DNA from 3 places in the Telluria sp. B2 genome. Region 1 is predicted to be linked to each of the others. Evidence: predicted binding sites of a transcription regulator. Region 1 holds the regulator's gene; each other region holds the start of a gene.
The links. The regulator FNR, encoded in region 1, switches genes on or off when oxygen is low (the NO sensors DNR and NnrR bind a similar motif). The targets are predictions, from matches to a motif close to TTGATNNNNATCAA.
Positions count from the first base shown of each region.

Region 2: a site for FNR is predicted at 1,034-1,047, ahead of ACSUZJ_RS03955 (isocitrate lyase). Genes of this name have one in related genera too.
Region 3: a site for FNR is predicted at 946-959, ahead of ACSUZJ_RS19400 (glycine-rich domain-containing protein). Genes of this name have one in related genera too.

Region 1 is NZ_CP196525.1:2,260,774-2,262,976, reverse strand. Features, by position in the region: gene ACSUZJ_RS10160 (cytochrome ubiquinol oxidase subunit I) at 1-677, opposite strand, end outside; gene fnr (fumarate/nitrate reduction transcriptional regulator Fnr) at 899-1,666, shown strand; gene ACSUZJ_RS10150 (VOC family protein) at 1,680-2,108, opposite strand.
Region 2 is NZ_CP196525.1:866,985-869,187, reverse strand. Features, by position in the region: gene ACSUZJ_RS03960 (alpha/beta fold hydrolase) at 135-878, shown strand; gene ACSUZJ_RS03955 (isocitrate lyase) at 1,269-2,203, shown strand, end outside.
Region 3 is NZ_CP196525.1:4,370,971-4,373,173, forward strand. Features, by position in the region: gene ACSUZJ_RS19395 (CHASE domain-containing protein) at 1-922, shown strand, start outside; gene ACSUZJ_RS19400 (glycine-rich domain-containing protein) at 1,152-1,994, shown strand; gene ACSUZJ_RS19405 (hypothetical protein) at 2,175-2,203, opposite strand, start outside.

The DNA of each region.
Region 1 (2,203 bases):
ATCCACATCGCCATCGACAGCATCTTGCGCACGGCCGGATTGTCGCGCCGGCGCAACAGCTGCCAGGCGCCGGTGGCCCCGACGATCAGGGCCGTGGTGAGATAGGCGGCCACCACCATGTGCATCAGCCGGAACGGGAAGGAGGGATTGAAGACGATCGCCAGCCAGTCGGCCGGCACCATGCGCCCGCCTTCGATGGCATAGCCCTGGGGCGTCTGCATCCAGCTGTTGGCGGCCAGGATCCAGGTGGCCGAGATCAGGGTGCCGATCGCCACCATGCAGGTGGCCACGAAATGCAGTTGCGGGCCGACCCGGTTCCAGCCGAACAGCATCACGCCCAGGAAGCCGGCTTCGAGGAAGAAGGCGGTCAGCACCTCGTAGGACAGCACCGGCCCCATGATGCTGCCGGCGAACTCGGACATGTTGCTCCAGTTGGTGCCGATCTGGTAGGCCATCACGATGCCCGACACCACGCCCATGCCGAACATGACGGCGAAGATCTTCAGCCAGAAGTGGTAGAGGTCGACGTAGACCTGGCGCTTCGTGCGCAGCCAGGACATTTCGAGGACGGCCAGGTAGCTGGCCAGGCCGATGGTCACTGCGGGAAAGAGGATGTGGAACGACATCGTGAATGCGAACTGGATGCGGGCCAGATCCAACGCCGATAGGCCGAACATGAGCACTCCTCGTGATCTGCGGTGTCCAGAATCTAGCACGGTTGGACATGCGCACAATTGGCAACCTGGCCACGCCTTGACGCCCTGTACAGCTGCATCGCCTCGAGCTATTGCACGCACTCATCAGCCTTTTCCAGCCGGACAGCGACAGGTCAAAAGACTGGGGCGCGGTGGCAGACCGGACTATAATTCCCGTATTGACCGCGACTGTTCGAGGACCGATGACCCAAGCCCCCTCTTCCCCTGCCGCTTCTCCGATCAGCATCAAGGCGCTGAAGGCCAGTTGCAGCGCCTGCAGCATGCACCAGCTGTGCCTGCCGATGGGCCTGGAAAACGCGGACATCGACCGCCTCGACAAGATCATCGGCCGCCGCCGGCGCCTGGAGCGCGACGAGCGCCTGTACGCCATGGGCGAGCCCTTCCGCAGCCTGTACGCGGTGCGCTTCGGCCACTTCAAGACCTACCAGGTGAACGCGGCGGGCGAGCAGCAGATTACCGGCTTCCAGATGGCCGGCGAACTGCTGGGGATGGATGCGATCAGCGGCGACCGCCACCATTGCGACGCGGTCGCGCTCGAGGACAGCGAGGTCTGCGAAATCCCCTTCTCGCGCCTGGAGGAACTGTTCGGCGAAGTGCCGGCCCTGCTGCGCCACTTCCACCGCATCATGAGCCAGGAGATCACGCGCGAACAGAACGTCATGCTCCTGCTGGGCAATATGCGCGCCGAGCAGCGCTTCGCAGTCTTCCTGGTGAACCTGTCGGCGCGTTATGCCGCGCGCGGCTATTCCTCGACCAGCTTCGCGCTGCGCATGTCGCGCGAGGACATCGGCAACTACCTGGGCCTGACCATCGAAAGCGTCAGCCGCCTGCTGTCGCGCTTCAAGAAGCAGGGCTGGATCGCCGTCGACAAGCGCGAAGTCACCCTGCTCGAGCCGGCGCGCCTGCGTGCGATCGCGGCCGGCACCGAGCAGTGCAGCCCGATGGCGTGAATTCCCTGGACGCCTAGAACGTGACCTTGACCGACGGCGCGCTGCGCGTGGCCGGGCCGTGGAATACCGCTTCGATGTTGTTGCCGTCCGGGTCGATCACGAAGGCGCCGTAGTAACCCGGATGGTAGTTGCGCTCGCCGGGCGCGCCGTTGTCCTTGCCGCCCGCTTTCAAAGCCGCCTCGTAAAAGGCGTCGACCATGGCGCGGTCGGCGGCCTGGAAGGCCAGGTGGTGGCGGCCGGTCAGCACGCCCTGCGCCGCCTCGCTGTCCGGCGTCGAGACGAAGAGCTCGTCGGCCCAGAAATACCCCTCGCCCTCGCCGCCCATCGGCACGCCCAGCACCTCAAAGACGGCCGAGTAGAACCGTCTGGATGCGGGCAGGTCGCGTACGACGAGCTGGATGTGGTCGATCAGGCGTCCGCGGTGCAATTCCTGGGTTTCCATGCTGCGCTCCTTGTAGAGTGGTCGACGGAGTCCAGAGTATGCCTCAGTTGGCGTGACAGAGATGACGCGTGTTGAGAAGCGATCGGTGACAGGAA
Region 2 (2,203 bases), 1.4 Mb from region 1:
CTGTATCGCCTCATGTCTTCTGCGATGTAGACATTATGCGTAGCTAAAATAGAAATGAAAAACGGGGAATTTTCCGATATAGCATCGAAATTTTCGAATGTCGGAAAACAGCGCTGCCCGGTCATGCCGGCAGCATGAAAACCATGTTTGAGTTGGATGATGAGATGAAGATTCCCGCCCTATCCCTGCCCCTGGTCCTGCTGCCGGGCTACATGCTTGACGAGTCCCTGTGGGACGAGGCCGTCGACCGGCTGCAATGGGACGCCCCGATTCATCGCCTGCCGCTGGCGCCTGGCGTGACGACGGAAGAGATTGCGCGCAGCGTGGCGCAGGCTGCGCCGGAACGCTTCGTGCTGGTCGGTTTTTCCCTGGGCGGTTATATCGCCCGGAAAGTGGCCGAGCTGTTTCCGGACCGCGTGGCGGCGCTGGTGCTGGTGGCGAGCTCGCTCGAGGTCGACAGCCCCGAACGCGCCAAGGCCAAAGAGGATGCCATCAGGGCGCTCGATCCTGCCACTTTCCGCGGCCTGAGCATGGGGGCGATTGCGCAGTCGCTGCACCCGGAGCGGCGCGGCGACAGGGAGCTGGTGACGCGGATCAGGGAGATGGGGAGGCGGCTCGGTTACGAGGCGATGGTGGTGCAGTCCGGGCTGCAGCGGGATGGGATTGCGGCGGCGTCGCTGACCTGTCCGACGCTGGTGATCGCGGCAGCGCAGGACCCGCTACGCAGTGCGCAGGAAACCGAAGCGCTGGCTGCAGCCATTCCTGGTGCGGCGCTGACGGTCATTGAGCAGTCGGGACACATGCTGCCATTGGAGCAGCCCGAGGCGCTGGTCAAGGCAATCGAAGCGTTTCTCCATAGGCAGAAGAACGCACAGTGATTTTCCGTCGTGGCGTCAAGAAGCGCCCAGTTCAGGAACGCCTGACGGACTGCGCTCAAGAACGCGTGGTCATCGCTGCGCAGCGGTCCGCCTTTTCAATACTCCGGTAGAGCAATCATTTTCACACGGCCAAATGCCATTTCACATCGTGAAGTTTAATGCAGCTCAACCCTGCCATAAAATCCCGTTCTGCAAAATAACTTTCCGCATCATGAAATAAAATCTGCAAGCCATTGAATCTCCAAGTAAAAATATCTGCTGAACTCTTATATAAGATAGAAGATCGACCGCCGAATTGCGTCTATGATGAACTCATCCGCTCACGATTCGCCGCGCAGCACCGCCAGCGGCGAACGCAGGAGATTTCGATTCTTTCTTATGGAGTTCATCATGTCCCAGTACCAGAACGATATCCAGGCCATCACCAGTCTCAAGCAACAGCACGGCAATGGCTGGCATGCGATCAACCCCGAATCCGCAGCCCGCATGCGTGCACAGAACCGTTTCCAGACCGGCCTCGACATCGCCCGCTACACCGCCGGGATCATGCGCCGCGACATGGCGAACTACGACGCCGACCCGTCCAAATACACCCAGTCGCTGGGATGCTGGCATGGCTTCATCGGCCAGCAAAAGATGATCTCCATTAAAAAGCACTTCAACAATACCGAGCGCCGCTACCTGTACCTGTCGGGCTGGATGATTGCCGCGCTGCGTTCGGAATTCGGCCCACTGCCCGACCAGTCGATGCATGAAAAGACGGCGGTGCCCGCTTTGATCAAGGAGCTGTACACCTTCCTGCGCCAGGCCGATGCGCGCGAACTCGGCGGCCTGTTCCGCCAGCTCGACGCCGCGGAAGGCGCAGCGCGCGCCGCGATCCAGGACAAGATCGACAATTTCGTCACCCACGTCGTGCCGATCATCGCCGACATCGATGCCGGTTTCGGCAATGCCGAGGCTACCTACCTGCTGGCCAAGCAGATGATCGAAGCGGGCGCCTGCTGCATCCAGATCGAAAACCAGGTGTCGGACGAGAAGCAGTGCGGGCACCAGGACGGCAAGGTCACCGTGCCGCACGAAGACTTCCTCGCCAAGATCCGTGCCGTGCGCTACGCCTTCCTCGAACTCGGCGTGGACGATGGCCTCATCGTGGCGCGTACCGATTCGCTGGGTGCGGGCCTGACCAAGCAGATCGCCTACACCCGCGAGCCGGGCGACCTGGGCGACCAGTACAACAGCTTCCTGGACGTGGAAGAGGTATCGCTCGATGCGATGACGAATGGCGACGTGCTCATCAAGCGCGACGGCAAGCTGCTGCGTCCGAA
Region 3 (2,203 bases), 2.1 Mb from region 1:
CATCGACTTCCGCATCGCCAAGAAGAGCATGTATTCGGAAATCGACAGCTACCTGCCCTGGGTGGCGATGCTCGCGGGCTCGACCGGCACCGCCCTGCTCTACGCGCTGTTCCAGACGCTGAGCTCGTCGCGCCGCCGCGCCATCGAACTGGCCGAGGAGATGACCGGCGAATTGCGCGCGAGCGAGACGAAACTGCAGAAAACCAACGACAACCTGCGCCGGCTGGCAGCCCACGCCGAAAACATCAAGGAAAGCGAACGCAAGCGCATCGCGCGCGAGATCCACGATGACCTCGGCCAGAACCTGCTGGCGCTGCGCATCGAAGCCGACCTGCTGGCCTCGCGCACCAGCCGGCGTCACCCGCGCCTGCACGCCCGGGCCCGCTGGACGCTCGAGCAGATCGACGCCACCATCAAGAGCGTACGCCAGATCATCAACGATTTGCGCCCTCACGTGCTGGACCTGGGTTTGACCGCCGCGGTCGACTGGCAAATCGCCGAGTTCCAGCGCCGCACCGGCATTGCCTGCGAACTGGTCTCCGATGGCTGCGAACTGCACGTGAGCGACCGCTGCGCCACCACCCTGTTCCGCATCCTGCAGGAGTCGCTGACCAATGTCTCGCGCCACGCCCGCGCCACCGCCGTGCGGGTCGAGCTGGCGCTCGATGCCGAATCGATCTCGATGACGGTGAGCGACAACGGCATCGGGCTGAACAAGGGCGTAGGCCAGAAACCAGGCTCCTTCGGCCTGGTCGGCATCGAGGAACGGGTGCGCATCCTGGGCGGCAGGTGCGTCATCACCAGCCGGCCGAACGCCGGCACCACGGTCCACGTATCGATCCCGACCGCCGACAATCTCCTCTCCGTGACACAGGCCATGCCTGCCCCGGCCAGCCCTGCGAAGGTCTTCGAAAGCCTGTAGTCGAATATGCGACACGCAATTGCTTGACGCTACTCAACTTGCGAATAATCAATAATTTCCGCAGGTTTGGGGTAGAGAATGGTCATCAATGTGCTGCATCAAACCAAACGTATTAACTACAATCGTTTTTAACGACAAGGAGGGCCAGACCATCTGCCAGCACGACTTCATCGACTACCGGAACACCAAATTACAATAACGATGCAGTATCCAAAACAAAGGATGAATCATGATCTCGAACAACGATTTCGAAGTGATCGCCGCCCTGGATTTGAACCCGATTAAAGTCAAGCTGATGCACAAGGAGTCCGGCGAAGGATGGTCGCTCGAAAAGGCGAACGCCACCGAAGCGGAGTACCGTCGTTTCCTCTACCTGATGAAGGCCTTTCCTAACGAGGAAACCGCGCCGCTGGTGGACGTCGACACCTTCTGGCACTACCACATCCTCGACACCATGAAGTACGCCCAGGATTGCGAGCAGGCCTTTGGTTACTTCCTGCACCACTACCCCTACATCGGCCTGCGCGGCGAAGACGACGTCGCCAACCAGGAACAGGCGGGCGACCGGATGCGCGAACTGTACGAGTCGACCTTCGGCGAGCCCTACCTGAAGCAGGCCGATGCCGCGTGGTGCGGCCGTGCGCCGGCAAACGGGGCGCAGACCGCATGGTGTGGGCGCGCTCCGGCGAACGCCGAAGGCGCTGCACAGACCGCCTGGTGCGGCCGTGCACCGGCAAGCGCCGCCGAGGGCGCAAGCCAGACGGCATGGTGTGGTCGTGCGCCGGCGAAGCTCGCCGAAGGCGCGAGCCAGACCGCCTGGTGCGGCCGTTCCCCGGCCAAGCCCATCGCGGCCGCCGTGCGGACCGCCTGGTGTGGACGGGCGCCGGAAATGGCGAAGGAAACCGCATGGTGCGGTCGTGCGCCGGTCGAGGCTGGCGCAGGGAAAACGGCCTGGTGCGGCCGTGCACCTGAAGTCGCCAAGGAAACCGCATGGTGCGGCCGCGCTCCGGCCGCCGCCTCGGCTGCCGAAGTCCAGACCGCATGGTGCGGCCGGGCGCCCCTGGCTGCCTGATCCGGGCCGCGCAACCACGCGGCGATTTGCGGCCGCATGAACGACAAACCGGGAACACACTGACAACAGGCTCTCCGCTACTGCCGGCTGCTGCGCCGGCGAAGCGAAAGTCAATCGGGGCAAGGGCGGCGACGCCTCTGTCCCTTCACGAAGCCGGCATCGATGCCGGCTCTTTTTTTTTCAGGCAACCGACATGTCCGCATCGGGCT